Regions from separate parts of the Marinobacter sp. genome, predicted to be linked through region 1. Evidence: predicted binding sites of a transcription regulator. Region 1 holds the regulator's gene; each other region holds the start of a gene.

Evidence for each region. The regulator FliA, encoded in region 1, starts transcription of late flagellar genes. The targets are predictions, from matches to a motif close to CTAAAGTTTNNNNNNNNNNNGCCGNTAA.
Region 2: ACO06L_RS02945 (methyl-accepting chemotaxis protein) is a predicted target of FliA. The motif match lies at 1,675-1,702, and genes of this name have one in related genera.
Region 3: flgM (flagellar biosynthesis anti-sigma factor FlgM) is a predicted target of FliA. The motif match lies at 3,567-3,594, and genes of this name have one in related genera.
Region 4: ACO06L_RS00655 (methyl-accepting chemotaxis protein) is a predicted target of FliA. The motif match lies at 4,510-4,537, and genes of this name have one in related genera.

Annotation. Positions count from the first base shown of each region.
Region 1 is NZ_OZ245935.1:1,361,897-1,369,520, forward strand. Features, by position in the region: gene ACO06L_RS06165 (protein phosphatase CheZ) at 1-30, opposite strand, end outside; gene cheY (chemotaxis response regulator CheY) at 51-434, opposite strand; gene ACO06L_RS06175 (RNA polymerase sigma factor FliA) at 597-1,340, opposite strand; gene ACO06L_RS06180 (MinD/ParA family protein) at 1,372-2,184, opposite strand; gene flhF (flagellar biosynthesis protein FlhF) at 2,270-3,565, opposite strand; gene flhA (flagellar biosynthesis protein FlhA) at 3,626-5,806, opposite strand; gene upp (uracil phosphoribosyltransferase) at 6,025-6,663, shown strand; gene ACO06L_RS06200 (uracil-xanthine permease family protein) at 6,666-7,624, shown strand, end outside.
Region 2 is NZ_OZ245935.1:650,740-658,363, reverse strand. Features, by position in the region: gene ACO06L_RS02955 (protein kinase domain-containing protein) at 1-363, shown strand, start outside; gene ACO06L_RS02950 (ABC transporter substrate-binding protein) at 652-1,617, shown strand; gene ACO06L_RS02945 (methyl-accepting chemotaxis protein) at 1,735-3,741, shown strand; gene ACO06L_RS02940 (peptidoglycan-binding domain-containing protein) at 3,858-4,727, shown strand; gene ACO06L_RS02935 (hypothetical protein) at 4,731-4,982, opposite strand; gene ACO06L_RS02930 (hypothetical protein) at 5,217-5,369, opposite strand; gene ACO06L_RS02925 (YdcH family protein) at 5,539-5,790, opposite strand; gene ACO06L_RS02920 (beta-ketoacyl-ACP synthase III) at 5,958-6,926, shown strand; gene ACO06L_RS02915 (YebG family protein) at 7,073-7,345, shown strand; gene ACO06L_RS02910 (YbcC family protein) at 7,377-7,624, opposite strand, start outside.
Region 3 is NZ_OZ245935.1:525,955-533,578, reverse strand. Features, by position in the region: gene ACO06L_RS02460 (MFS transporter) at 1-792, opposite strand, end outside; gene ACO06L_RS02455 (CheR family methyltransferase) at 796-1,623, opposite strand; gene ACO06L_RS02450 (chemotaxis protein CheV) at 1,661-2,590, opposite strand; gene flgA (flagellar basal body P-ring formation chaperone FlgA) at 2,779-3,480, shown strand; gene flgM (flagellar biosynthesis anti-sigma factor FlgM) at 3,655-3,981, shown strand; gene ACO06L_RS02435 (flagella synthesis protein FlgN) at 3,989-4,459, shown strand; gene ACO06L_RS02430 (pilus assembly protein PilB) at 4,503-5,234, opposite strand; gene ACO06L_RS02425 (peptidylprolyl isomerase) at 5,453-6,073, shown strand; gene mnmC (bifunctional tRNA (5-methylaminomethyl-2-thiouridine)(34)-methyltransferase MnmD/FAD-dependent 5-carboxymethylaminomethyl-2-thiouridine(34) oxidoreductase MnmC) at 6,078-7,624, shown strand, end outside.
Region 4 is NZ_OZ245935.1:143,287-150,910, reverse strand. Features, by position in the region: gene ACO06L_RS00675 (DUF2971 domain-containing protein) at 1-518, opposite strand, end outside; gene ACO06L_RS00670 (hypothetical protein) at 810-1,484, shown strand; gene ACO06L_RS00665 (Tll0287-like domain-containing protein) at 1,584-2,162, shown strand; gene ACO06L_RS00660 (MBL fold metallo-hydrolase) at 2,199-2,846, shown strand; gene ACO06L_RS00655 (methyl-accepting chemotaxis protein) at 2,815-4,449, opposite strand; gene ACO06L_RS00650 (hypothetical protein) at 4,735-5,400, shown strand; gene ACO06L_RS00645 (L-threonylcarbamoyladenylate synthase) at 5,422-6,045, opposite strand; gene ACO06L_RS00640 (BolA family protein) at 6,045-6,398, opposite strand; gene ACO06L_RS00635 (DNA topoisomerase 3) at 6,674-7,624, shown strand, end outside.

The sequences.
Region 1 (7,624 bases):
GCCCCGATGGTTCTTTTTGCTATCGCTCATGAGAGCCATCCGACCTCTGGTTACTGGATTCTTTCAAAGATTTTCTCAATCTTTTCCTTGAGCACCGCGGCGGTGAACGGTTTGACAACATAGCCGTTCACGCCCGCCTGGGCAGCGGCAACAATCTGGTCCCGCTTCGCCTCAGCCGTTACCATCAATACCGGCAGGGTTTTCAGGTTCTCGTCCGCCCGAACGGCCTTGAGCAGATCGAAACCGGACATGCCTGGCATGTTCCAGTCGGTGACCAGAAAATCGTACTTGCCGCTCTTGAGCATCGGCAGAGCTGTGTTGCCGTCGTCTGCTTCATCGGTGTTGGTGAAGCCCAGATCACGCAGCAGGTTCTTGATGATCCGTCGCATTGTGGAGAAATCATCCACAATGAGGATTTTCATGTTTTTGTCCAATGGGACCTCCAGTTAGTAACACCCGGAATTCGTTTGACCTTCGCGTTCAAAGTCTAGCAGGCCGCTGTTTTAACCGCTTATTGTCAGACCTTTGCTTCGGTTGTAAAGCATCGGTTACCAAAAACTACAGACTGCCTCTTCGAGGACACAGACTGAACGCAATCAGCTGTCCGATTCCTGGCGCCAATCCGACAGCCGTCCCCGAAGGCGCAGGGCCGCCTGGCTATGAATCTGGCTTACCCGGCTCTCGCTGACGCCAAGCACTGCACCAATCTCCTTGAGGTTCAGTTCTTCCTGGTAATACAGGCTCAGCACCAGTTTTTCCCGTTCCGGCAGGTCTTCAATGGCCTCAGCGAGGCTGCGCCGGAAGGCATCGGAGGACAATCCCTCAAGGGGATTATCCTGCGTCTCTGTCTGTTCTATCGGCAGCTCTCCGGATTCATTGAGCTCATCGAGGCTAAAAAGTCGGCCGCTGTTGGAATCGGAAAGGTAAGAGTGATATTCCGCCAGCCCCATGCCCAGCTCCTCGGCCACTTCCAGATCCTGAGCTTCACGACCCAAACGGTCTTCAACGGCCTTGATAGCCTGGGAAATACGGCGGGCATTGCGATGGACGGAACGGGGAACCCAGTCGCCCTTGCGGATTTCATCCACCATGGCCCCGCGAATCCGGATGCCGGCGTAGGTCTCGAAGGTTGCACCTTTGGTAGAGCTGTAGCGCTGGGCTGCCTCAAGCAGGCCGATCATGCCGGCCTGCATCAGGTCTTCAAGCTGAACCGAAGCAGGCAGGCGGGCCATCAGGTGAAGGGCAATTTTCTTGACCAGCGGCGCATGCTGCTCAATGAGCTGTGACGGCTTCTGCGCACCCGACTGGTTATAGATTCCGAGGTTTTTCGCCAATGTCATGTATCCGGGTTTTTGTTTGACTGGATCCGATTCAGACTTCGACGAGCCGCTCCACAAAAAATTCCAGATGCCCGCGGGGAGAGGACGGCAACGGCCAGCTGTCTACCTTATCCGCCAGAGCCTTGATAGCCAGTGACGCCTTCGCCCTGGGGTAGGCATCCAGCACTGCACGCTGTCGCTGAACCGCTTTCTTCACAGCCTCATCGTAAGGCACCATCCCGACGTATTGTAGTGCCACATCCAGGAAGCGCTCGGTGACCCGGGTCAGTTTTTCGAAAAGATGCCGGCCTTCCTGCTCGTTTCGTACCTGGTTGGCAAGGATACGGAAGCGGTTGGTACCGTAGTCACGGTTCATGAGTTTGATCAGGGCGTAACAGTCGGTAATCGACGTGGGCTCGTCACAGACCACCAGCAACAACTCCTGGGACGCTCTCAGAAAGCTGACCACCGATTCCGAGATACCGGCAGCGGTATCCACGATCAGGACATCAATCTGATCCCCCAGCTCGCTGAACGCGTTAATCAACCCGGCATGCTCCATGGGGCTGAGCTGGGTCATTCTCTGGGTACCGGAGGAGGCAGGAACAATCTTGATGCCGCCGGGACCATTCACCAGAACGTCCTTGAGATCACAATCGCCCGCCAGCACATCCTGAAGATTACGGTTGGCGGTAATACCAAGCAATACGTCGATATTGGCCAGCCCCAGGTCGGCGTCGAGCAGCACCACTCTCCGGCCTTTCTGCGCCAGGGCGATTCCGAGGTTCACCGACACGTTACTTTTGCCGACTCCACCTTTGCCGCCGGAAACTGCAATCACCTGTACCGGTTGTGCTTTGCTCATACTGTTTTTTGTCTCTCGCCACGTCTAGCCGGGGGCTGTTGTTCGGACGCTCGCTGTTTGTTTGTCCGGTCCGGGGTTCATGAGTTCAGGCCCCCTCTGCGACCGCCTGCTGTTGCTGGAGTGTTTTAAGCCGGTCCACGGCCAGCCGCACCAGCGGAACGGCTTCTGCGTGGTGCAGGTCTTCAGGAATTTTCTGCCCGTCTGTGTAATAGGCTACCGGCAGACCGGTTTCCATCACAAAGCCGAGAGATTCACCCAGTGTGAGGGCTTCATCAATCTTGGTCATCACACAGCCCGCAAGATTTGCCATCTTATAGCAATGCCAGACGGATTTCATGATGCGCGGCTGACTGGTTGCCGAGACTACCAGATGCGTTTTGATATTGTGATGGCTGCGAGCCAGTTCGGCCAGCTGTTCCTGATACCCCTTATCCGCACTTGTCAGCCCTGCGGTATCGATCAGTACCAGGTGACGGTCTGACAGCTCGTCCAGAATATCGTCGAGACTGTGGCTCTCGTCCACCACACGAACGGGCACATTCAGGATGCGCCCGAAGACAAACAGCTGCTCATGAGCGGCCACTCGGTAGCGGTCGGTGGTTACCAGTGCCACCGAGTCGGAACCGTGCTTCAGCACGTAGCGTGCCGCCAGCTTGCCAATGGTGGTGGTTTTCCCGGAACCGGTGGGGCCCACGAGCGCGTAGGCGCCACCCTCATCCAGCCACTCCATGCGGGAGGTCCGGACACCAGTGCACAACATTTTGAGGGACTGTTTCCAGCCATCCTCGAGGCGCCCGGCCTTGTGGCGACGGGAAATTGAGCCCGCCAGTTCGCTGCCCAGGCCAAATTCCTGCAGGCGCTCAGCCAGCCTCTGTTGAACGGCGGTGGTTGCCGAAACCTCCGGCTCCGATTCCGGCCGGCGGCCCTGCATCATGTCCCGCAGGGAACTGATCTCGGCTCGCATCTGCGCCAGCTCATCGGGATAGGCTTCCCTCGGAGCGCGGGGCATCTCAGGCTCATCAAAACCCGCACCCAGCGATTCCTGCACCGCCGCAAACGAGGCTCCGGCATAGCCGGCGCCCTGGGACGCCCGTTTTTCCCGGACCTCCCGAATGCGATCCCGAGACCGGCCCAGCTCGTCTTCAAGACGGCGGTGCTGGTCGGCCTGCATTTCGGCAAGTCGGGAACCGTTGGTCGCTTCTTCAGCCTGATTTCCCAGGCGCTGACGCGCCATGTTTTCGTCATAGTCCAGCGCCGTCACAATTTCGACACCGCCATCGACCCGACGATTGGAAAGAATCACGGCATCCGGCCCCATCTGTTCACTGACCTGCTTGAGCGCCTCTGCCATGGTCTGAGCAAAAAACCGTTTTACTTTCATGATGCCTCTTCCTCCACCGGCAACGCCGTGCCGGCGCTGTCCGCTCTGTCATCCGCGCCGTTACTGGCCAACGGACGCCACGATCGTAATCTGTTTGTTATCCGGAATTTCCTGGTACGAGAGCACGTGCAGGCGCTCTACCCCATAACTGGCAAACTTCGCCAGTACCGGCCTCAGGGGCCCGGACACCAGCAGAATGGCCGGTTTGCCGAGCATCTCCTGGCGCTGAACGCTCTCCTGCAGGGAGCGCTGGAGCTTTTCAACCATATTCGGCTCCAGAACCAGGCCAATATCTTCCTGACCGCCGGATTGTTGACTCTGCTGAACTGACTTTAGCAATAACTGTTCCAGATCCGGATCCAGGGTGATGACCGGTATCTCCGATTCGTTGCCGCAGATACTCTGAACGATCATCCGCCGCAGGGACTGCCGGGCTACCGTGGTCAGCAGCTTCGGATCCTGGCTCTTCGGATGCACGTTCACGATGGCCTCGGCAATGGACCGCATATCCCGGATCGGCACCTCCTCCTTCAGGAGGTTCTGCAGTACTTTCAGCAGCAGACTGATGGAAACAGTAGTGGGCACCAGTTCCTCGGCCAGCTTCGGAGAAATCTTCTCCAGCTGATCCAGCCACTTCTGAACCTCCTCGTGGCCCAGCAGTTCGTGGGCGTGTTTCTGCAGCACCTGGTTCAGATGGGTGGCGACCACCGTACTGGCATCAACCACGGTATACCCCAGGGTCTGGGCCTGGTCTTTCTTGTCCGGCTCAATCCAACTGGCATCCAGACCGAACGCCGGATCCTTGCCTTCAATGCCCTCTATCTTTCCGAATACCTGGCCAGGATCGATGGCCAGTTCGCGGTCTGGATGGATTTCCGCCTCAGCGATGGTCACGCCCATCAGCGTGATGCGGTAGACGTTGGGCATCAGATCCAGGTTGTCTCGAATGTGGACCGAGGGCATCAGGAAGCCCAGATCCTGGGAAAGCTTTTTACGAACACCCTTGATGCGACTGAGCAACTGGCCACCCTGGGATTTGTCGACCAGCGGAATCAGCCGGTAACCCACTTCCAGACCAACGATATCGACGGTAGACACGTCGTCCCATCCCAACTCTTTGGTCTCTCCGGGTGCCGGCAGCTGACGGCCCTGATCGCCCCCTGCGTCACCGCCCGGCGGCAGATCACGACCCGCAGGCCGCGGTGCTGCGCCGCCAGCGCCCCTGGCCGGAAACGCGCCCTCTTCCTCAACGGTTTGTCTCTGGTGCTTCCAGATATACCAGGCAGCTCCCGCTGCCAGCGCACCCAGACCGAGGAAGGCTACGTGGGGCATACCGGGAATCAGGCCGAGGATAATCAGGATCGCGGCTGCTATAGACAGCGCCTTGGGTGCACTGAACATCTGCTGAAGGATCTGGCCGCCCATGTCCTGGCTGGAGGTAACCCGCGTCACCATGATCGCCGCCGACGTGGACAGCAGCAGCGAAGGAATCTGGGCCACCAGGCCGTCACCAATGGTCAGCAGCGCATAGCGCTCCATGGCCAGCCCGAAATCCAGGTCGTGCTGGAGCATGCCGATGGCAATGCCGCCAATGATGTTGATGGCGAGAATCAGCAGACCGGCAATGGCGTCCCCTTTCACAAACTTGGACGCACCGTCCATGGAGCCATAGAAATCCGCTTCCTGGGCAATCTCGGCACGCCGATGCTTGGCTTCGTCCTGATTGATCAGCCCGGCGTTAAGATCCGCATCAATGGCCATCTGCTTGCCGGGCATGGCATCCAGGGTAAAACGCGCACTCACCTCGGACACCCGGCCGGCACCTTTGGTCACCACCAGGAAGTTGATGATCATCAGGATCGCAAACACCACCAGGCCCACGGCATAGTTACCACCGATCAGTACCGCACCGAAGGATTCAATCACCTTACCGGCGGCATCACCGCCCTCGTGGCCGTTCAGCAGAACAATCCGGGTGGAGGCCACGTTCAGGGCGAGACGCAGGAGCGTGGCCACCAGCAGAACTGTTGGGAAGGAGGCAAACTCCATGGGCCGCAGTGCGTACACACAGACAAGCAGAATGACAATCGACAGGGTGATGTTGAAAGTAAAGAACACGTCCAGCAGGAACGCCGGCATGGGCAGAATCATCATGCCCAGCAAACCCATCAGCATGATGGGAATGCCCAGATTGCCCCGCGTCAGGGTTTTGACGTTATTGAGGACTAAAGCTCTGTCCATGCCGGATACTTCTCCGATTGGCCGTGCCTGCAGGCGTTTTAAAGGTCGAAAATCTGACACCGGGGCGTCGTTTGGAAGGGTTATCGCAAGATCCGTACCAGCCCTTAGTGGATTTCCGTGAACCTGCCATTTGCGGCCTGACTCCCCTTGCCAGATGCGGTATCCTTGCGCCATTTGATCGCGACGCAAAAATTCCAACCAGACACACAGGTGACCCCATGCCAATCCACGAGGTAAAACACCCTCTGATCCGCCACAAGCTCGGCATCATGCGCCGTGCGGATATCAGCACCAAGAATTTCAGGGAGCTGGCACAGGAAGTTGGTGCACTCCTGACCTACGAGGCCACCAAGGATTTCAATCTGCAGGAAAAGACCATCGAAGGCTGGGCCGGACCGGTTAACGTGGAACAGATTCACGGCAAAAAAGTCACCATCGTTCCGATCCTGCGGGCCGGTCTTGGAATGCTCGACGGTGTGCTCAGCCTGATTCCGGTGGCCCGGGTGAGCGTTGTCGGTCAGATCCGCAACGAAGAGACGCTCGAAGCCAGCACCTACCTGGAGAAACTTGTGGGCGAACTGGATCAGCGCATGGCCATGATTGTCGATCCGATGCTCGCCACCGGCGGCTCCATGATCTCCACCATCGACCTGCTCAAAAAGGCCGGCAGCACCGAGATCCGGGCCCTGGTTCTGGTTGCCGCTCCCGAAGGCATTGAAAAGGTTCTGGAGAAACACCCGGACGTGTCTATCTACACGGCGTCTGTCGACGAGCGCCTGAACGATAAAGGCTACATCCTTCCGGGTCTCGGCGATGCCGGTGACAAGATCTTCGGTACCAAGCAGAAGGACGTTTAAGCATGCAGGACCATACCAACGACCCGGTCTGGAAACAGGCCATTGCCGGCTCACAGATGCTGCTGGTGGCCTTCGGCGCACTGGTTCTGATGCCCCTGATTACCGGCCTGGATCCCAACGTGGCGCTGTTTACCGCCGGTCTGGGCACCCTGATCTTCCACATAGTCACCGGCGGCCAGATCCCGATTTTCCTGGCCTCGTCCTTCGCTTTTATCGCCCCGGTGATTGCCTCTAAAGGCCGGTTTGGCATGGAAGAAACCCTCGGCGGTCTGATGGCCGCGGGTATTCTCTACATTTTCCTGAGCGGCCTGGTACGCCTGCGGGGCACCGGCTTTGTCCGTCGCCTGCTGCCGCCCGTGGTCATCGGCCCGGTGATCATGACCATCGGCCTCGGACTGGCTCCGGTTGCGGTTCACATGGCCTCGGGTCGCACCGGTGACGGCGCCACCCAGCTGATCCCCTACGACACCGCCATCTGGATCGCCATGATCTCTCTGGCCGTGACCATCATCATGTCGGTCTGGGCCAAGGGCATTTTCCGGCTGATTCCGATCATGTTCGGCGTGATCACCGGCTATATCCTGTCTGCTTTTGCCGGCATCGTGGATACCACCCCGATTCAGGAAGCCGCCTGGTTTGCCGTCCCCAACTTTGTTGCGCCAGCCTTCAGCTGGGGGGCGGTATTGTTCATGATTCCGGTGGCCATTGCCCCGGCCATCGAGCACATCGGCGACGTACTGGCCATCGGCAACGTGACCCGCAAGAACTACCTGGAAAAGCCGGGCCTGCACCGCACCCTTCTGGGTGACGGCCTGGCCACCAGCGCCGCCTCCATGCTCGGCGGGCCGCCCAACACCACGTACTCGGAAGTCACCGGCGCCGTGATGCTGACCAAGAACTTCAACCCGAAGGTCATGTGGTGGGCTGCCTGTGTCGCCATCGTACTGGCCTTCGTTGGCAA
Region 2 (7,624 bases), 710 kb from region 1:
GATGAAAGCCGGGTCCACTCCTACTTCGAGGACGGCCCGGACCCGGAGGAATTCCTGGTCTTACCTGACACCATTATTCATGCCCTGGAGGAGCTCAACGCCATCCATCACACAGGTATGATCATCTTCGAAGCCCTGCCCCGCCATCTCAAAATCCACAGCCATTACCGGCTGCTGGACCCGGACCGGGAGCAGGAATTTCGCCGACTGCTGGACGTAATCCTGTCAGCGGTGGAACAGATTACCGGCCTGGGCGTTTCAGGGTTCATGAAGATGCCCTACAAAGACACCCGGTTCTTTCCGCATATCGAGCGCCTGCCTGAGAGGTACTACCCGCGCAATCCAAGGACCGAGCAAGCGTAAACCTCAGCCCGAGCCAACTTTTCTGTGTCCGCTATTTCGGACGCTATTGTCCGGTAAAACCAACACATCCAGCCCCGCACGCCGCCAACTGTCCCTTACACCGGACACTTTACGCTGAAAACGGGAAGCAAAGCCCTCCATAGCCATCAAAAACCTTTTAAAACAATGGCTTGGCCAACTGGCACAGTTCCTGTATTGAAACCGGTCATAACTACAAAAACTGCCTGAAGAACAAATCGTTAAGCATTCTGTTTTTCAATGTTGCTCGGACAATAATAAGGAACAACTATGCGTTTACTCTTCCTGGCTCTTCTGCTGGTCAGCCCCCTGTGTTTCGGCAAAACCGTTGTAATCATCCAAAGCTACCACCTCGAATACAAATGGGACGCAGATTATATCGATGCGGTCCGGTCTGTACTCGGGGAGGACCACGATATTCACGTTTTTGAACTCGACACCAAACGCCTCTCAAAACCGGAGTGGCCAAAGAAAGTCGCTGAAATCCAGAGCAACATTGCGGACATCAACCCCGATGTTGCTATCCTCGGTGATGACAATGCCTTTACATTGATGGCTGATCACCTGGTCGGGCAAAAGATTCCAGTGGTTTTCCTTGGTGTGAACGGTGGCCCTGTTCAGCACCCTACCCTCGAACACCCTCTGGTAACTGGAATACTTGAGCGTCCCTTTTTCTCGGAAAGCATCCGTCATCTTCGAAAAATACTCCGCCAGAAGGAGCGATTCCTGGTTCTGATGGATGACTCACCTACCATGCGCAACGCAGTCAACGAGTACTTCGGAGACAAGCGTCAGGCCACGATCTATGGCTCAGAACTGGACATCGTCCTGACTAACGACAAGGACACCTGGCTGAACACTGTGGTGAATGCCCATGAGCGCTATGATGCGGTTGTGCTTGGCACTCATCACACCATCAGGGACAAAGACGACCAATACGTCATCCCTCATGATCTGTTGAAGGAAGCCTTTTATAGGGCCCAACTCCCCCTGTTTTCGTTCTGGGATATCTTTGTTGGCGAGGAGCAAAGTATCGGCGGTTTCACCATCTCGGCCAAACAGGAGGGGCTTACCGCAGCCCGATTGGCATCGCTGATTCTCAATGGCGTAAAGCCAGACCGTATTCCCCATCTAAAATCCCTGAGCGGCCACTACGTTTACAGTGAGAGCGGACTGGCGCACTGGAACCTGCAACTGTCGCCTCTGATTGCCAGTCAGGCCAATTTCGTTGAATAGATTCCGAATTCAGGTCTTCCATGAGCACTGCGCCGATATTACCAAACGAACCCGTAACTTCAGGTTTGATCGGCCTTGCCGTTAACTATAAAAACAATCCGATAAAAGGGTCGCACTTTGGCTTCTTCATTCCTTGAATCCGCAGAGCGCAAGTTGGGCGTACCGGGTAAGCTGTTGATTGCGCCGGTTTTCGTTCTTCTCCTGTTTGCTTCCGTCACCTTTTTCAGTGTCTCCGAGTTCCAGCAACTGGACCAGCGCATGAACACGGTCGCCCGGGATCTGGCGCCGGATACGGCAATTGGTACAGAGTCGGTCATCAGCGTTTACCGGATGCGCCTTCGGGTTTCCGACTACTACGCAACCGGCCATGAGGAGACACTCGAACGCTTTGATGAACTGGAGGCCGATTTCAACGCCGTCATGGCCAGAGCCCAGGAAAACATTCAGGAGCCGGAGCGCGCCAAGCTTGTGGACCGTATTGAAAACACCACCAAGAGCTATATCGACGCCTTCAGGAACGAGCTGGTACCCGCGAAACGACAGGTGCTCGCCATTATTGATCAGAAGCTGGACGAGCACGGCCCCAACGCCACCAAGGCGCTGAGGCTGGCATTGAATGGTGTCGCGAACAGGGAGCCCGACAGTGAGCTAAGAGCGGGACTCGAGCAGCTACTCAACGATGCTCTAATCATGCGGATGACAGCAGAGCGTTATCTCGCCAATGGCGACGAGGATTCGAAAAAGGCGCTGGGCTGGGCCATTGAGGACCTCTCCGATGCGCTGGAGCTTATCGATGCAGAGAATGGCCCTGAGTTTGTTCAGGTATATCTCAATACAGTCGTTGAAGAGCTCGGGAACTACCGCTCTGCTGTGCAGGAGATGCTCAAGCAACAGAGTATTCTGGTAGAGGTGAAAACCCAAAAGCTGGATGCACTCGGACGGGAAATCGCGACCATGGCACGCGATCTCGAGGCCAGTATTTTTGCGTCTCTTGAAATTGAGGCGGATGAAGCAACGGCGGAAACAGACCTCGCACTCAAATTCACGCTCGCCGCTTTCGCAGTGTCGGCGGTTCTTGGACTGATCGTTGCAGTGGTGATGAGTCGCCTGATGGGCTCCAGCGTAAAACGGGCGAAAACAGAGATTCTGGGCTATCTCGACGACATCGCCAACAACAACGGTGACCTGTCCACTCGGCTCACTCCCGGCCGCCCCGATGAGATCGGTGATTTTATTGGCGCAGTCAACACCTTCCTGGAAACCCTGGAGGAAACGATTTCGCGGATCGTGACAGCTTCTCGCCGGCTTACCGGTGAGTCTGAATCGCTTGCCGGCATCACGGCTCGAACCACCGCCAACTCAGAACAACAGCGCGATCAGATCACTCAGGTGTCTGCCGCCATGCAGGAAATGGTCTCAACTTCGGAAGAGATTGCCTCGAACACCAGTGATACCGACGAATCAGCCCGCAAGGCTTCCTCACTGGCCGACTCCGGCCAGGAAACGGTTGGCTCAGCTATTCGCGCCGTTACCAACCTTGCCAATCAGGTGGAAAAAGGATCAACCCGCATCCAGCAACTGGAAAACGAGTCAGCAGAGATTGGCAATGTCCTGGCGGTGATTCAAAGCATTGCGGAACAGACCAATCTCCTGGCCTTGAACGCCGCCATTGAGGCGGCACGTGCGGGCGAAGCAGGACGTGGGTTCGCCGTGGTTGCCGATGAGGTTCGCGGCCTGGCCAGGCGGGTGCAGGAATCGACCGTAGACATCGAACGGATAGTCTCCCAGCTTCAAAGTGGCGCCGCCGGCGCGGTCGTGGACATGAGCAAGGCCAAGCAGATGGCCGAGGAAGCCAGCGAAGAGGCAAGCAAGTCGGGCGAGGCGCTCACCGATATTCTCGCTGCGGTCAACAGCATCGTCGAAATGACGACCCAGATCGCCAGCGCCACCGAACAACAGAGAGCAACGGCTGCGGAAATGACCCAGAATGTGGAAATCAGCAGTGGTGCCATCGAGGAACTGGCCGGGGATATCTCCCAGGTAAACCAGTCAAGCCGGTCGCTGGCGGACATGGCCGATGAGCTGAACACGCTTGTAAGGCGCTTCCGCGCCAATGAGACCTGAACAGACAATGGTTGCAGATGTTAACCACTTCACGAGAGCGAGAATGATTACCTGATACCTTGGGGTTTCAAGTTACACAATGTAAGCGGAAACGGACTGCCCGGAGGTATCCCGCCATGACGCGCTTTCATTCACCCAGGAAGCCAGGCATTCGTGTCTCTGTCATTACCATGCTGACAGCGGCCACCTGCCTGGGCACGGCTCACGCAGCCGAGCCCGAGAAAGTCATTTTTGCCGCCGAAAATGCGCTTTATGGTGCAGGTCATGATATCGGACGCGCCGACGGCTGGTTCGACGAGCAGCTCCGAACCGCCATACGCGCCTATCAGAATGAAAATGGGCTGCAAACCAACGGCAACCTGGATGCGCCAACGCTGAAAGCGCTTGGCGTAGCCGAAGCATCAAGTACAACCATCGCTGCAAATTCTGTGGGCAGTCGCAAGGCGTCACTGGCAGAGCTTGGTTTGTCCCTGCCGGAGCCAACGCCGAGCACCCCGAGCGTTGCCCGGACTGAGCCAAAACCTGCGCCAAAACCAAGTCCTGACCCGGTTCAGCAGTCTTCCGAACCGATCGAACCGAAAACTGAAACCGATGCTGAACCTGTTAAAAACCAGACAGTTGCTGAGGAAACCTCAACGCAAACTGAAGTCACGCCAGTAGAAGAAGTCTCGATAGCTGCCCAGGCAACATCTGGGCCGGAGGTTTCAGAGCCCCCTGCTTCCACTCCCACGCCGGAACCCGAGATTGTCGATAGAACAACACCGGAAGCCACCGAAGAGCCAGATCCAATCCTGGCTCAGCTCCCCATAGAGCCTACCAGTGCCGGAAACGCCGAGCCGGAGACAACCGATACGAAAAAAGTCCAGCCAGAACAGGGCGATAATACCCCTGCACCGAGAAAATCCGCAGTCGCTGACAACTCCCGGAGCACCGGCGGCGGCTTTTTCAGTGCGCTGTTCGATTTCTTTTTTGGTTGGCTGGTGTGACCGTCAGCTCTGCAACCGGTCTTTGAATACCTTCCAGTCAATAACGTTGCCATCGGAATCGAAGTGGACGTAGCCACGGAAGCTGGGGTCATCTTCCCATGCTTTTACAAATCCGACGGTTTCACCGGCATCTGAGACAATCTCAAAGGCTTCACTACGGGCGTGGGCAATTTCGGTGTCTGGTTCAGTTTCTGAACGCTTGAGGGTAACGGATGAGTCTAAAGGCAAGGTACTTCGAAGAAATTCCTGGATCATCGTCAAGCTCTCCTTTCAGGGTGAACCGGTGTGGTTCTGGAGGTAGCGTAACTATAAGCTGATCCGGTAATAGAGAATACAGATTCAGATCAATTTTCTTAGATTTTTTTGAGATAAAAACGCTTTAAGAACAAGGGCATATTTCATTATTGTGACAATGTGTAACCTTCCGACCCGATTATTTTTCAACCAGTTCAGAAGGTTACCGTAGCCTTTGCCGATCGCATGTACCGATCAGAATTTCCAGAACGGAGTGCTCAGTTTCTGTTCAACCAGCTCCGGTGAAAATCCAACGTCGTTCAGCAACCGACGGTCCATTGTCATTACCAGGTGGATAAAGTTGCGCTTCATCCGCCAGCCTTTGTAAAGAGAAGCAGCTCTTTTCATTTCATTACTCCTTAGTCAACCCAAAAATTCGGTCGTTAAAACCGGGACCTTGTTTAATTAGGATCCTATTCTAGGCTTGACGAGGAGTTTTCTGAATACTTGGAAACCCCTATAAACAGGGGCTCCCAGCATTTTCAGGCTTCACTGTTATTTCATTTAAATTGCGATTTCATGACGCCTTGGCGTTTGAAATCAGCACCTGGTAAAGATCGTCCTTGAGCTGTGCCCGCTTCTGTTTCATGCGGTGCAGTTTATCGTCACCAATGGGAGAGTCTCTCTTTTCCAGCCCTTCAATTTCGTGGTCAAGGTGCGTGTACTCCTGAAGCTTTTCGTTGAACTTCAGATCATTGCTCTTGAGTTCCTGAATGAGGTCTCGGTACTGCGGGAATTCTACGTGAAGCTCGTGGCTGGAAATGCCCATCGTTTTACTCTCCTTTTCTTTGCAGAGTTATGATCAAGGCTGATCATCTTCAGCATAGACGAGCGTGCCAGTTTCTGGGCGTCTTTGACAAATCGCTAATTACGCACGACGTTGCATGGGTATAGCATGGTAGTACGTTATCCAGTTACGCCTCGGGACACTTGCGAATGACCTTTGCACGAATTACCGGCACCGGTTCTTACCTGCCTGACAACATTGTTACCAATAAAGACCTTGAGAAAATGGTCGATACCACCGACCAGTGGATTCGCGAGCGCACGGGAATCGAAAGACGTCACATAGCCATCGAAGGCCAGACCACGGTAGATCTTGCCGAGCAGGCCGCAAAAAACGCCATCGACGCGGCCGGTATCAAGGCGGAAGACATTGATCTGATCGTGTTTGCCACCTCCACGCCGGACAAGATCTTTCCCAGCTCGGCATGCATCCTACAGGCGCGCCTGGGCATTCATGGCTGCCCTGCTTTTGATATCCAGGCCGTCTGCAGCGGTTTCGTATACGCACTGGCAACAGCAGAAAAGTTCATAAAGACCGGCAGCAGCAAGAAAGCACTGGTCATTGGCGCCGAGGTTTTTTCCCGCATTATCAACTGGGAGGACCGCGGTACCTGTGTCCTGTTTGGCGATGGCGCCGGTGCGGTGATCCTGGAAGCCGATGAAGAAACCGGCATCCTCTCCACCCATATCCACGCAGATGGCCAATATGCGGACTTGCTGCACGTTCCCTGCGGCATTGCCGATGGCTACGACCAGGTGAAAGCGGGTCGTGCCTTTGTAGAGATGAAAGGCAACGAGGTGTTCAAGGTAGCGGTAAACACCCTGGGCAAGATCGTTGACGAAACCCTTGCGGCTAACCAGATGCAGAAATCGGAGATCGATTGGCTGGTTCCGCACCAGGCTAATCTTCGCATCATCTCGGCCACGGCAAAGAAGCTGAACATGTCCATGGACCAGGTGGTCGTAACAGTCAATGAACATGGCAACACCTCCGCTGCGTCCATTCCCCTGGCCCTTGATGTCGCCGTTCGTGATGGGAGAATCAAGCGCAACGAAGTGCTTCTCCTGGAGGCCTTTGGCGGCGGCTTCACCTGGGGTTCGGCATTGCTGAGGTACTGATTGCTTTCTTCCTGGCTTTTATCAGGCTTGGCTCAGAAACGGGCTTCAACATCAGTTGAAGCCCGTTTTTCGTTGTATTTACCGCACCCTGTCAGATAGACTGTATTTTTATACAGTATAACCAACGCTCACTGCGAGGAATAACCATGGCAGTACAAGCAGTCTACTTTTCTGATAGGGACGGCCTGGATATGGCACTGAAAAATCCTGAGACGATGCTGTTCACTTCAAAAGCAGAAGCCGACGCCCGGGACAAGGTGCTGGAGCTGGCCGAAGAAATTCAGGTATTCCTGGGCCGCAAGGTAGAAGGTCTGAGTGACGATCTGGCGGAACGCTGCGCCATGGCTATCGCCGAGGATAAAGATCTGTTCCAGAAGGCTCTCAAGAAGCCTGACCTGCTGAACGCGGAGCAAGAATAAAAATGGGCGGCCCACATTGGCCGCCCTCTCATCACGCGACAGTTATCCAGCTGCCATTGTCGTAACGTTCGCCACCGTTGTCGGTCATTCGATGCAGACTCACCCACTGGTTTTCCACCAGCGCCGCCACGTCAGGCTGCTTGTGCAGGACTGATTCAATCCGCTCCGCAGGCGCATCAATCAGAACCGTCAGGCGAACCGGCTCATGACGCCAGTAGGTGCCGTCGTGAACAGACTGCAACGGAAGGCCAATTCTCAAATGCGTGCCATTGCCTTCCA
Region 3 (7,624 bases), 840 kb from region 1:
GCTGATCAGCGACGGCAGGTACATGGCCATGATATGCAGCTGGATCACGCGTTTGGCATCGTCGAGGTCATGCCCGGCCATCTCGGTCATACTCAGCGGCGTTGCCGTCATTATGAAACTCATTACCGCATAGCCAATGGCGGCCGCACTGATGGCAGCCCAGACCAACGGGTTGGTGAGAATTTCCCGCATGGGACGCCCACCGCCTGGCTGTGATTCCTGAACCCGCTCAGCGCCCGCCCGATAACCAGCACCCAGAATCAGCAGGGCTGCGCCCTGCACTACCGCCAGGCCGACCCAGCTAACCAGGAACGGATATTGCTCCGCTGCACCGCTTCCCAAACCGGCCACTTCCGGCCCGAGCCAGGCCGCCACCAGACCACCCAGAAGCACACGAGCAGCCGCGGAGCCAGCCATACCCGGCGCCACGGATTCCATTGCAGCAAACCGATACTGATGAACCACCGCCAGACCCGTACCGCCCACAACCGCTGCCAGGCACAGCAGCGAAAACAGGCCAGACCAGGACGCAAGCGCTCCAAGAAGACCGGCCACAATGCCCATGATCGCGCCCATCAGCATCACACGCTTGCGCCCGATGCGTTCCATCAACCAAGTTGCCGGCTTTATGGCCAGCACTGTGCCGACCACCACCAGACCCACGGGAAGCGTTGCGTATTCAGGCGCCGGAGCGAGCATTCGGCCCTGAATACTGCCGATAAAAACAATGAAGGGCGCTGTGCACATGGCCAGCGCCTGGGCGGCAACCAGGACCCAGACATTGAGGGGCATGGGTTACTTTTTCCTGTAGATGATTCCGGGATGGCACTGCACCATCTCGTAGAGGTGGGGCAAGCCGTTCAGAGACTCGGAGGCACCCAGAACCAGATAACCGCCGGGATTCAGGGTGGCGTGCATGCGGGTAAGAATGTCCTTTTTCAGATCCGCGGAGAAATAGATCAGAACATTCCGGCACATCACGATATCGAACTTGCCGAGCATGTAACGCTCCAGCAGGTTCAATTCCTTGAATTCCACCATGCTCTTGATCTGCGGCTTGATCTGCCAGCCACCATTGAGGGACGGGGTGAAGAACTGCTTTTGTCGCTCTGGTGACAAGCCCCGGCCAATGGCGATCATCTCGTACTCGCCCTTGCGGGCTACTTCAAGAACGCTTTTGGAAATATCCGTGGCGGTGATTTTCACATCACGGAGCTTCCCGGGCCTCGCCCGCCGGAACTCCTCCACGATCATGGCAATGGAGTACGGCTCCTGGCCGGTTGAGCAGGCCGCCGACCAGATCCGGAGAGGCTGGCCCGAACTGCGCTCAGCAAATTCAGGAAGCAGCTTTTCCTGAAGTATCCGGAAAGGGTGATTGTCACGGAACCACAGTGTCTCATTGGTTGTCATCGCATCGATGACGACTTCCTTGAGGCCGCCCCGTCCGGGACGCTTGAGGCGCTCAAGGAGCTCACCCAGGGTGTTCAGGCTGTTCTCTTCAAGAATCCTGCGCAACCGGCTTTTTACCAGGTACTGTTTGTTCTCGCCCAGTAAAATCCCACAGGCATCCTGCAGGAACGATTTGAAGGCTTCATATTCCTGTGGCGTTATTTCCGCTTTCATTGGGTCTCTGTTCTGAGTGAATCTTTGAGCGGCTCCATCAACCCTGGTCGATGATTTCCATCACCCGCTCTGCCAGCTCGTCCGGACTGAACTTTGCCATAAAGTCGTCGGCCCCCACCTTCTTCACCATGGCCTGGTTGAACACACCACTGAGTGAGGTGTGGAGCATAACAAACATTTCTGCCAGGGCCGGGTCACCTTTCACCTTGGTTACCAGGGTATAACCATCCATTTCCGGCATCTCGACATCGGAGATGATCAATGAGAAGTGGTCCCGTGCCTTCGACCCGTCAGAAGTCACCTCCTTCAGGTATTCGAATGCCTGCTTTCCGTCGTTCTTTGTTACGACCTCCATCCCTATGGCGGTCAGACAACGTTCAATCTGACGACGGGCAACCGAGGAATCATCCACCACCAGCACCGGAAGATGGCCCGGTACCCGCTCTGCGCTCTTGCTCAGAACGGCCTCGGTGACATCCTCCCCGAGCGGAGAAACTTCTGCAAGAATCTTCTCTACATCTATGATTTCGACCAGCTTATCATCAATTTTGGTGACGGCGGTAAGGTACACATCCCGGCCTGCACCCTTCGGGGGAGGCAGGATGTCCTCCCAGTTCATGTTCATGATCCGGTCGACGCCGGTTACCAGGAAACCCTGTGTTTTCCGGTTGTACTCGGTAATGATGACAAAGCTGGTAGCCAGTTCCTCCTGGGGAATACCGGGCAAACCAATGGCCATACTCAGATCAATAATGGGGATGGTCTCGCCGCGACTGTGGGCGACGCCACGGACAACCGGTCGACTGTTTGGCAGTGATGAAAGTTTTGGACACTGCAGGACCTCTTTAACCTTGAAGACGTTGATCCCATAGATCTGTCGCCCCCTGAGACGGAAAAGAAGGAGCTCAAGGCGATTCTGCCCCACCAACTGGGTTCGCTGGTTAACACTGTCCAATACTCCTGCCATTTTGATTCTCCTGGCCTGCCGGAATTACAACGGCATATATCTTGCTGGTCACTGAATAATAGCGTGATCGACGGAAACCCGTCATATCAGCGGCGGATTAGCCAATGTAACGGCCACTTTCTCCGAATCCTTAGCCTGATTCGGGCTTTTCTGCCCTGTTGTTGACAGCATAGGACAAACTGATACGTATGCGCATCACCAATTTCGCCCTACTACTGCTAATGTCTGGCTTGAGCGGCCCGCTCCTGGCTGCGACCACCGCTGAGCAGATTCGCAATGCGACCCTGGAATTTCTCGACAATTTTGCCTCTGAACAGGCCGAAGAAGGCTACACCGTTTCCTTCGAGCCTGGCTCGATCGACAACCGGCTTGCCCTCGCCGAATGCGAGCAGCCTCTGAGTGTCGAATTCAGCGGAGATCCCTGGAAAAGCACCAGTCCTTCGATGCTGGTGGCCTGCGAAGGAACACGCCCCTGGCGGATGTTTGTGACTGCGTCCGTTTCTATTCACGGGCCGGCCCTGGTGGCGGCTCGACCGCTCACGCGGGGAGAACGAATTACCGGTGACCTGCTGAGCCGCCAGTCCGTTGAAGTCAACGCGTCCAGACGCGGCGTTATTACCGCCGCCGACCAGGCCATAGGCATGGAAGTGCGGCGGGGGATCAATGCGGGCTCGCTGATCACCCCGGACATGCTCTCTGCTCCGAATGCGGTAGAACGGGGTGACCATGTTATCATCACCGCCAAAACAGGCGGATTTTCAGTACGTTCCCGGGGCAAGGCGCTGGCTAGCGCAAGCGTTGGCGAGCAGGTTCTGGTAGAGAATCTGCGTTCGTCCCGCACAATAAGGGCCAACGTTGTTGCGCCAGGCCACGTCGAAATTCCGATGTAGGACAGGGTCGGCAGAAGCTTGCCGGAGCGGCAAACCTCTGCCACAAACCCGGTAGTAAAAACAGACGAAAAAACTACTGAAAAGTACTAAAGGTTTTCGCGGCGCCGCCGTTAAGAAGACATAAACTCGAGTAAGCGCCGCACTTCGTGGCGCGACAGGCAAGCAGGTACAGATATGTCAGTTGACTTAAATGGAATTGGCCCCGGCCAGGTCAACACCCAGAGAACCACGGCCGACAAGAGCTCCGGCACCCAGAATACACAGCCGGCGACCAACGAACAGGCGAAAACCCAGGCCCAGGGCGCCCGGGGTGAGAACGTCAGCCTGAGCAATCAGGCCAAGAATCTCAAACAGCTTGAACAGAAGCTGGGCGATTATCCGGAAATGGATGATGATCGCATTGAGCAGATCCGCTCCGCCCTGGAGAATGGCACTTACAAGATTGACGCTGAGAAACTGGCCCAGAAAATGCTTGAGATGGATGAAAGCATTTTCGGGTGAGTAAATCATGGCCGCAATTGATGATCTGAAGACTCTTCTTTCCCAGGATATCAGTCAGCTGGAAACACTGGCTGATATTCTCGAAAGGGAAAGGACCTGCCTTGCAAGTTCCGACCTCCGCCAACTGGAAGCTCTGACCAAAGAGAAGAACGAGCTACTGGGCGCCGTTCGCGAGCGCGCCAAACAGAAAATCCGGACACTGGTTCAGATGGGGTATCGCCCCGAAAGCGGTGAGCCTTCCCGGTTTATCCGCAGCGCCGGTTTCTCGGAGCTCTTCCAGCTCTGGCAGGAAGCGGACCAGAAACTTCGAGCCTGTCAGACGCTGAACCAGACCAACGGTCGGGTGATTAGCCACCTGCAGAAACGCCTGTCCAGGCTTACCGACATTTTCCGAGGTGCCACGGGTCAGCAGAAGCTCTACGGCGCCCAGGGGCAGCAGACCACAGTATCCAGCAGCACGGTACTCGCCAGCGCCTGACGATGGCCCTGGCGAGCCATGCAGGCAGAATTATCAGGTATAGTCATCGGGTATAGATGGTCATCTGGGAGTCCGGATGGAAACGGATGTCATGGATACTCACGTTACCCATTGAAGCACCCTGGCTGCCGCTGACCCGGATATTGTCCATCCGGATTTCCTCGATACGCTCCGGGAACGCCAGCATCAAAGCCCCATCTTCCCTGACCCGGTACCTGGGCTCCCCCTCGCGGTAGTGCACGCCAGAAATGCTCAGGTCTGAATCAATAAAGTTCAGAACCGGTACGAAGATGTTGGCGGTAAGCTTCAGGCCCTCGATGACATCCGCCGATCCGTCTCCAGTCGGATTCTCCGCCATACTGCTGACAACGCCGATACGCTCCAGCAGCGTCGGATCCCCCTGGCCGGAAATTGTCGCCAGTTCACTTTCACTCAGTGGGGCCAGATTTCCCCTCTCATAAAGCTCTCCTGCTTCAAGCGCCGATTGTGACGCTTCAGCCGAATTGCTCGCCGCAAAGGTAACCAGGGGCTGAAATGGCAGCGTCACCATCGTGACCAGGGCTGCTGCATTACGATAACGGGATTGGTGCTTGAGGACCCGGTAGAGTTCCTTTTCGCTGATCCAGCCAGCCTGGATGAACACCTCACCAAGGCGCTGCCCGGTTTCACGCTGAAGTCTCAGCCCCTCATCCAGCTGCCCTTCGGACAGATAGCCGCGATTGATAAGCAGTCGCCCGAGGCGTGATTTCTCTTCAAATCCCTGACGGATTCTCACCCAGTGTCTCCTTTTGAATAGTGAAAACCGTACAACCCGGCCCGGCCAATGTTATCCATGACTTCCGATACCCGGAAGGTTAGACGATCACGACACAATGTGCGTGGATACAGTCACCGTTTTACCATCACCTTCTGGTAAGATCTGGCACCTGGTAACAGAATTCGCTGAATTGTCGCAGGAAAAACACCTGCGAATAACACAGAGAGCGGTTGCAAATGATAAACAAGGTAAAACCCCTGAAAACTGTGACTCCCGTACTGCTTATGGCCCTCACCTTGCTGATGCCGGCCTCCACGGCAATGGCCCAGAGCAACGACCAGTCCGCCAGCGAACCCCTGCCAATGGTTCGCATGGTGACCAGCGAGGGCGCCATTGAACTTCAGCTACGACCGGATGTCGCCCCGGACACGGTTGCCAATTTCCTGCAATATGCCCGGGACGGTTTTTTCGACGGCACCATCTTTCACCGTGTCATTCCCGGATTCATGATCCAGGGCGGTGGCTTCACCGAGGACCTCTCCCGGAAATCGACCCGGGCGCCCATCCGCAATGAAGCGACAAAAACACTGCCAAACCTCCGTGGAACCATAGCTATGGCACGGACGAGTGCACCGGACTCGGCAACGTCCCAGTTCTTTATCAACCTTTCTGATAATGGGTTCCTGGATGCCGGCGTGCGCGGCCCGGGCTATGCGGTTTTCGGCAAGGTTACCCAGGGCATGGGCGTTGTCGACGCCATCGCCCGCAAGCAGACCACCCGCAAACAGGGCATGGCTGACGTGCCGGTTGAACCTGTGACCATCGAAACCGTCACCGTGGTTGAATCCGAAGGCTGACAACGTGACTCGGCCACCACTGCCCCCGGCGATCGAGCCCGCTGAACTTGTCTGGCACGATGGGGTCCCGGAATCGAAGCGGTTTGGCGATGTCTACTTCAGCCGTGACAATGGCCTGGAGGAAACTCGCCACGTGTTTCTGCAGCACAATCAGTTACCGGAGCGTTTCTCGCAGATTCCCGAGGGCGTGAGTTTCGTTATTGCCGAAAACGGCTTCGGGACCGGACTGAACTTTCTGGCAGCCTGGCAGGCCTGGCAGAGCAGCGCGCCAGCCCATACAGCTACCCTGCACTTTGTCTCCGTCGAGCGTTTCCCGCTGACCCGGGAAGACCTTACCCGAGCCCTGGCTTTGTGGCCGGAACTGAAGACACTGGCTGACGAATTGCTGCTGCATTACCCGCCACTGGTGCGAGGCGTTCACAGACTGGTCCTGGCCGGTGGACGGGTTCGACTGACGCTGTTCTTCGGCGACATCAATGACGCCTGGCAATCCCTCGATTTTCACGCCGACGCCTGGTTTTTGGACGGTTTTGCCCCCGCCCGCAATCCGGACATGTGGCTGGAAAACACCATCTGCCAGGTCCGCGCCCACAGCAAGCCGGGAACCACCCTGGCGACTTTCACTTCGGTTGGCCGGATCCGTCGGGCCTTGGTGGAGGCCGGATTCCGTATGGAAAAAACCTCCGGATACGGCCGCAAACGGGAAATGCTGAAAGGCATTCTGGAGGCGGAGCGCCCAGTTCAGCCGGAGCGTACCGGAACCATTGCCATCCTGGGTGCGGGCATTGCAGGCTGCTCCCTGGCTCGCAACCTCGCGGAGCGGGGCCAACCGGTGACACTGGTCGATACTGATGGACCGGGAGCCGGAGCTTCCGGAAATGCCCAGGGTGCTCTGTATGTGAAGCTTGGGGTGGAGTTCAACGACCAGACCGAACTGGCCCTCACATGTCTGACCTTTGCCCAGCGTTTTTACGGCAACTGGCGCGGACAGTACTGGCATCCGACCGGGCTGCTGCAGCTGGCTCACAGCCCGCAGGAAGAAGACCGACAGGCAAGATTCCTCCAGCGCAACGATTATCCCCGGGACATTTTCTGTCCCGTGAACCAGGAGCAGGCCAGCGCGCTTGCAGGCGTGCCCACGGAATCTGGCGGGCTCTGGTTTCCCCGCAGTGGTTGGCTAGAACCGGGAAACCTGTGCAAAGCCCTGGCACACCACCCGCTGATATCCACTGCGTTCGGAGTTGAGGTTAGCCGGCTGTTGCCTTGCAACGGACAGTGGCACATCTCCATGGCAGAAGGATCACCCATCGTGGCTGACCGGGTGATCATCTGCTCAGGTCATCTGAGCCCGGACCTTATCCCGGCTAAGGGCCGCTTCCGGCTGAAGGCCATACGTGGCCAGGTTACACACCTTCCCGCATCGGCCATCATGAGCCCGAAGGCCGTTATCTGTGGCAATCGGTACATGAACCCGAGTCTCGGAGATTTCGCCGTAACTGGTGCCACCTTTGACTTGCACGACAATAACCCGTTGCCCGCCACCGGAAGCCA
Region 4 (7,624 bases), 1.2 Mb from region 1:
TGTGATGTTGCTATCCTGCCTTTGTTCTTTTCTTTCAGGGATTCCAGGAGCTTTGCGTAGTCGAACTCGATGCAAAAACCCTTGAAGCCCCCTGCGTAATGCGCCCACATTTGCATGTTGTTCAATGGAGAGGGCAACTTCTCATCGTCTCCACGCGATACCGACAGAGAGTACACAGCGATCTCTTCTCTCTGAGCCTCGTGAAAATCCCGAAGGTACTCTATTGCCTGACCATCCACATAGTCAGCAAATTCATTCTCTCCATTCTTCAGATGTTCCATGTAAAGGTCATGTACAACCTTCTCCGGGTTTCTTTCTTTCGACTCAGTGGCGTATACCTTTTTGAGAAACTTGACCCTCAGATCATTGGTTACGCCTTCAGAAGAAAAGTGTGCAAAGCCCTCGTAGGGGTCGTTCAATGCTCCCAATGGCGAGAACCAAAGGTAGTTGTTGAAAAAAGCATCGAGGTCTCTGACGTTTCCCTCCCTGAACTTGAACACCTTGATTAAATCAGGCACCCGTCCTCCACTATCTCTGAACTCCAGATAAACGATGATTGAGCACGCGCCCAATGTTCCCAATCTCACGCTCGTACATTCCCGCCAAGTGTACACTCTGTGTAACAAGCTGTGTTACTCTTGCGTCAGAGCCGCAGTTTGAGCCATAGAATTCAATTGTTTATGGACCTCTCCGAAGGTAACCAATCCTGCCGGGGGTACCATCCCCAGCTTCAACTACCCTCCGCCTCTCATGTTCACCCAGATTAAAGCACGCTAAACTGCACTCCCTCCTGAGATCTGGACTCCTGAATGGCACGCTTCACTGAAATCGGCACCGCAACGATCCCCGGCAAGGGAACCCAGTTACGCCTGTTACAACGCAATGATGAATTTTCCATCAAGATCGCCGGCACCACCGGAGAATTGATGAACAGCCGGATCCACGGCTCGGAGGATGCTCTTGCCACGCTGGCATGCGAACGAATTGCCGATCAGCCCGCCCCCCGAGTACTTATCGGCGGGCTGGGCATGGGCTTCACATTGGCGGCAGCGTTGGCCGCTCTTGGAGACGATGCGCAGGTCACAGTGGCCGAACTGGTTCCCGAGGTGGAAGCCTGGAATCGGGGCCCTCTGGGCTCTGCCGCAGGCAACCCTTTGCAAGATCCACGAGCCCGGGTACATATTGGGGATGTGGCCGAATTGCTCAGAAACGGGAACGGTGAGTGGGATGCCATTCTGCTGGATGTGGATAACGGCCCCGAAGGCCTGACCCGCAAAGAAAACAACTGGATCTACAGCCCGGACGGCATTGCGGCAGCCCAGAAGTCCCTCCGCCCCGACGGCATTCTCGCCTATTGGTCAGCCGGTCCTGAGCACGCGTTTACCGAGAGGCTTAGACGCGCGGGCTTTTCCGTTGAGCCAATCACCGTAAGGGCCCTGCGCCCCGGCAAAGGCGCCCGTCATGTCATCTGGCTGGCCTGGTGATTCCTGATAACGGCTGCACGGACCTGCCCTAGCTCAAATTGAGTTTGGCATCTTTGTTATATACTTATTCCAAACCCAAAAGAGCCCGGGAGGCGCCCAATGTCCAAGCCGATCATGACAACTGCCCTTTTATGCTCCGTCCTTTCCATGCCACTGCTGGCTCAACCACAGACGGAAGACCCGGAGGCACTGGTGACCGAAGCACGGTCACTGGTGAAAGCCTATGGTGGCTCCCTGAAGCAGGCGCTTCAGGCGGCAATCAAGGAAGGTGGCCTTACCAACGGTATTGGCGTTTGCAAAACCGTGGCGCCGGAAATTGCCGAGAGTAACAGCAAGGGCGCGTGGACCATCACCCGAACCAGTCTCAAAGTCCGAAACCCGGAAAACACCCCCACCGACTGGCAGGAGATCCAGCTGCGGGCCATGGACAAACAACCGGTCAAGAACGGAAAACCAGTAGAGGTCTGGCAGGTCTCGGAAGCGTCCGGACAGCCGGCGTTCCAATATATGAGCGCCATCCCGACACAGAAGCTTTGCCTTGGCTGTCACGGTAAGTCCATTGCCCCGGAGGTGAAGGCAAAACTGGCTGAACTCTATCCTGAAGACAAGGCGACCGGCTTCTCCGAGGGCGATTTGCGGGGCGCGTTCGTTGTTACGCGGGAAGTTCCAGTAAACTGACGGCTCTAGCCATTTCTTCAGCGATTGAGAACAGGTATGTCACTGAACTACAGAATCATTCCGGTCACGCCTTTCCAGCAGAACTGCTCACTGATCTGGTGCGAAAAGACGCGCCGGGCAGCCGTAGTCGATCCGGGCGGGGATCTGGAGAAGATTCGCGCCGCTGTGGATGAGGAAGGTGTGACGGTCGAAAAAATTCTGCTTACCCATGCCCACATTGACCATGCCGGCGGAACTGCGGAGCTTTCCAAAGAGCTGGGTATTCCCATTGAGGGGCCGCAGAAGGAAGACAATTTCTGGATCATCGGCCTGCCCCAGCAAGCCCAGATGTTCGGGTTTCCTGCGCCGGAAGTCTTCACCCCGGATCGCTGGCTGGAAGATGGGCAGCAGGTCACTGTGGGCAACCAGACCCTGAAGGTCCTTCACTGCCCCGGCCACACACCTGGCCATGTAATTTTCTATCACAAGGAATCAGGCCTAGCGCTGGTGGGTGACGTGCTTTTCCACGGTTCGATTGGGCGCACGGATTTTCCAAAGGGCGACCACGCGACATTAATTCACTCCATCCGCGAAAAGCTGTTCCCGCTGGGAGACGAAGTTGCCTTCATTCCGGGACACGGACCGATGTCCACCTTTGGCCAGGAACGTGCCACTAATCCTTTTGTGTCCGACCACCGGGGTTGAGCCGGAACTGTTCAATGGTCTTTCTCAGGGACTCTGCCATGGCCAGCAAGTCTCCTGCGATTCGGGCTGTTTCCTTGGCATCCCCGGATGTCTGCTCCGCTGAACGACTGATTTCAATCACGTTGTGATTGATGGATTCGGAGACATCGCTCTGCTCGTTGGCGGCACTCTCCATTTCCTGATTGAGATCGGTAATCTCGCGCACGGCGGCGGCTATGGCCTGCAATTCCGACTCCACGGTCAGAATCGCTGAAACCTGCTGTTCTGCCATCTCCGACGCGTGGCGCATGGTGGCCACACAATCGACAACCTCGCTTTTCAATCCATTGATGGTTTTGCGGATTTCTTCTGTGGAATCCTGGGTTCGCGAGGCAAGTGCCCGTACCTCATCTGCCACCACCGAAAAACCGCGGCCCTGCTCTCCGGCCCGCGCCGCCTCAATGGCGGCATTGAGGGCCAACAGGTTGGTCTGGTCGGCAATATTGGAGATGACCTCCAGCATGTCAGACATCTGGCCGGTGCGTTGATCCAGTTGTTCAATGCGCTGTGCGCCACTCTGAACTTCGCTGTTCAATGCCTCGATGCCTTCAACCGCATTGCGGGCAAGGCTTTCCCCTTTGCTGGCAGATTCCGCCGTATCTGCGGATTTGCGAGTGGTGTGAATGGCGTTTTCCCGGACCTGAACTGCAGAAGCAGCCATCTCGGTGGTGGCGCTGGCCACCTGATCGGTATTGTCACGCTGGGCAAGCACTTCCCGCTCTGTGGTGTCAGCTTTGCCTGCAATGCTTCTGGCCGCCTGCTCAACCTGTTCGGCATTGTCCATAACAGTATTCATACTGTCGCGGATCTTCGCCATCATCCGGTTGAATGCCCGGGAGACGGAACCGATTTCGTCGTTGCGGGTGACCTCAAGCTCAATGGTCAGGTCAGAATTGCTGGAAATCTCGTCCATACGGTCGTGGAGTCGTCGTAGGCGAGAAAACACCAGGCGGGTCAAAGCGGCCGCAGTCAGAAAAAACACCGCAGCAAAGATAGCCACCTGAATGCCGCCACTGGTCAGCAACTGTTGCTGCAAACGGGCATCACTTTCCGCAAGCGAATAATCCACCCGTATGGCACCAAGAACATCGCCCTCACTGGCCTGGTGGCAGCCAAGACAATTCACGCCCTGGTAGTTTTCCATGGCGATCACTGGCTCAATCAGGGTGTAGACTCGACCTTCCTCATTACTGGAGTAGGATTCCACCCGCTCACCCGCCAGCGCTTTCTCATCCAGCGGCTCTCTTTTCTGCTCCGATGCATTGCCGGCCCCGAAGGTGCGGTTCAGATGGTCACTGCGAATCACCCGGACATCCAGCACATCCTCAGAGGCCATCACCTTTTGCCGGAGCACATCCCGGTTGCCGATGGTGCCGGTGACCATCATGGTGTTCAGCCCATCGAAATAGGATTTAGCCAGCCCGTCCACGTATTTGTGGCTGAACTCTTCGAGATGATCACGCTGCGAGTCTGCGCTGTAGAGCACAGTAAACACGAGCACCAGGGAGAAGGCAGCCGCCAGGGCAGCAAGCAACAGGAAGCGGATGGAGTAGTGTTTTTTCATGGTAACCCGACGCAGAAGGCCGCTCTTCTGGCGGCTTGAAGATTGTTTTGACAATTCATAATGACGGCTAAGTGTCGCCAAACTTTATAGATTTGCGTCAATTATTTCCTGACTTAGATCAGATCCGGGAAAGGTCTCTCACGCCCAAAGAAAGGAAAGGGAGCTGTATGATAAAGACTCGTTGAAGTTGGCCTGAAAGCTGCAACGCAAGGTGGTAAGTATCCGCTATTCCAATCGCAGATTGTTCGGAAGCCACACCGGTTGGCCGAAGGAGGAAAACTATCCATGTCCCTACTGACCTCTCTGATCCGGGCGAGCACCCAGTTCCAGCAGGCCATGGAAAAGCGCCAGACCCCGCCTGCAGGGCCGGACGGCGCTCCTGGCAAAATCCAGACGAACACTGTAGAGACCGAGGCGACACCTGGCGATGACCGCTTCACCCCTTCGGAAAACAGCCAGTCTGACATCGCCCGCCTGAAAGCTCGCCGACTGGCCATGACAGACTACAAGCAGACTGTGAGGCAGGATCTTGCCTTCGTTCGGGAAACACTGCGGCACAAACTTGCCGAATACAACCTGCACCCGGCAACCGCATTGAACGTCAGCAAAAATGAAAACGGCAGCGTTGCGGTCGAAGGGAAAATCTCGGACAACACACGTGCGCAGATTGAGAAAGACCTGAACGTGAACAAGAACTTCAAGGAAGCCTTCAATCGCCTGAGCGTTAACGAGCCAACGCTGCACTTTATGGATAATGCGCTCAAGCTGAACCAGGCCTACGGGGTGAACAACCCCCTACTGGACACTCTGATCAGCGAAAACCAGCAATTCAATGGTCTGCAGGACCTGGTACACCGTTACGACACCATGCGGCGCTCGGTCAATGCCGAGCAAATGGAAGCAGCGGGGAATAGCCGGGCGTACGCTTTCAACCTGAACGCCCGTGCCTGACAGCAGGAGAAATAACGGCGATCAAACATCGAATGGCGCCGGATCTCCCTTACCAACCCGGGTAACCACCGGCGCATCCCCGGTAAAGTCCACCACCGTGGTCGCCTCCATGCCGCAGAATCCTCCATCAATAATCAAATCCAACTCATGTTCCAGAGTATCCCGAATTTCGTAGGGATCAGTCATGGGATCCGTCTCGCCCGGCAGAATCAGGGTACTGCTCATGATTGGCTCACCAAGTTCACCCAACAGTTCCTGCACAATCGCGTTATCCGGCACGCGAACGCCCACTGAACGCCGCTTCGGATGAAGCAGTCGCCGGGGCACTTCACTGGTGGCATCCAGAATGAAGGTGTAGGGGCCGGGAGTGAAATTCTTCAGCAACCGGTACTGGGTATTGTCCACCTTCGCATAGACCCCGATGTCCGAAAGGTCCCGGCACACCAGCGTAAAATTATGCTTGTCATCCAGCCTGCGAATCCGCTTGATCCGATCCGCCGCCTGCTTGTCACCCAGGTGACAACCAATGGCATAGGCGGAATCCGTGGGGTAAACAATCACCCCACCACGGCGAAGAATGTCTACCGCCTGATTGATCAGACGCTTCTGCGGCGTCTCCGGATGAATCTGGAAAAACTGACTCATTAATCCTCTCCCTGAGCGGTCCGCGCCGCCATCGCCGGATCCTTCTTGGACCCGCCCATACAATTCGGAGACTCCGGCGCCGCCTGACCGGTCGCCTCCCACTCTTCCGGTGAGTATAGATGCAACGCCAGCGCATGAACCGGACCCGCCAGCTCCTCGGCAAGCACTTTGTAAATCGCCTGATGCCGCCGCACCCTCATCTGCCCCTCAAACTCCGGCGACACCAGAGTCACCTTGAAATGGGTTTCAGAGTTCGGCGGCACACTGTGCTTGTGGCTCTCGTTCTCCACCTGAAGAACACGCGCATCGAAGGCGTCGTTCAATTTGGTTTCAATTGCATTCTGGATTTTCATGTTTCAATACTCCTGCCTCCGCGTTTGAACTGGAGAGGCGAATAGCACGTTGTCAGAAGCGGGTGTGGCGATGGCTTTCCCAAAAGTGTGCGTTGCCAGGGATGGCAACGCCAAGCCCCCATGGAAGGGTTCACGGCGTCTTTTGGGAAAGCCATCGCCACAGACGCCTCCTCCACACCGACCAGTCTACTACACATACCAGGCACCACCCGAACCTTGACAGCATAAAGCCAAAGCGCCACATTCCCCTCCCGATTCCAAAACACCCAAACCCCATGCACCTGTACATCGCCGAAAAACCAAGCCTCGGCCGCGCCATCGCCGCCGCCCTCCCCGGCCCTCACCAGAAAGGCCAGGGCTGGATACGCTGTGGCAATGGCGAAAATGCTGCCACCGTAAGCTGGTGCATCGGCCACCTTCTCGAACCGGCAGAGCCCGCACGTTATAACCCGGCGTGGAAAAAATGGCGCCAGGAAGACCTGCCCATGTTTCCCGATAAATGGGAAGTCATGCCCAAGGACAGCGTGCGGCAGCAGCTCAAGGTGCTGGAATCCCTGATCCGCCAGGCCCAGACCATTATTCATGCCGGCGACCCGGACCGCGAAGGCCAGTTGCTGGTAGACGAGGTTATCCGCTATTTCGGCGCCAGCGCCCCGGTGCAGCGTATTCTGATCAACGATCTGACACCGGCGGCCGTGGCTCGGGCGATCCAGAGCCCCAAAGACAACCGGGAATTCCGGCGGCTTTCCCATTCAGCACTGGCCCGGCAACGGGCGGACTGGCTGTATGGCATCAACCTGACCCGCTTCTATACGCTCAGCTACCAGCAGCAAGGGGAGCAAGGCGTCTATTCGGTTGGCCGGGTCCAAACGCCGGTACTCGGCCTTGTGGTTGAGCGTGACAACACCATTGAACACTTCCAGCCCAAGCCCTATTACCGGATTGAAGCCCGATTCAAGGCTCAGGAGGAGGAAGCCGACCAGCGAACCTTCACCGCCCGCTGGCTGCCCAACGAGCAATTCCAGGATTATCTGGATGAAGAAAATCGCCTGCTGAATCGGGAAATCGCTGAACAGATTGCCGACAGCGTCCGGAGCCGACCCGGGACTATCACGGAATCCCGTTTTCGGGATCGGTCGGAAGCTCCACCGTTGCCGTTTTCTCTCTCGGCCCTGCAGATCGAGGCTGGCAGGCTTTTCCGGATGGGCGCTAAAGAGGTATTGGAT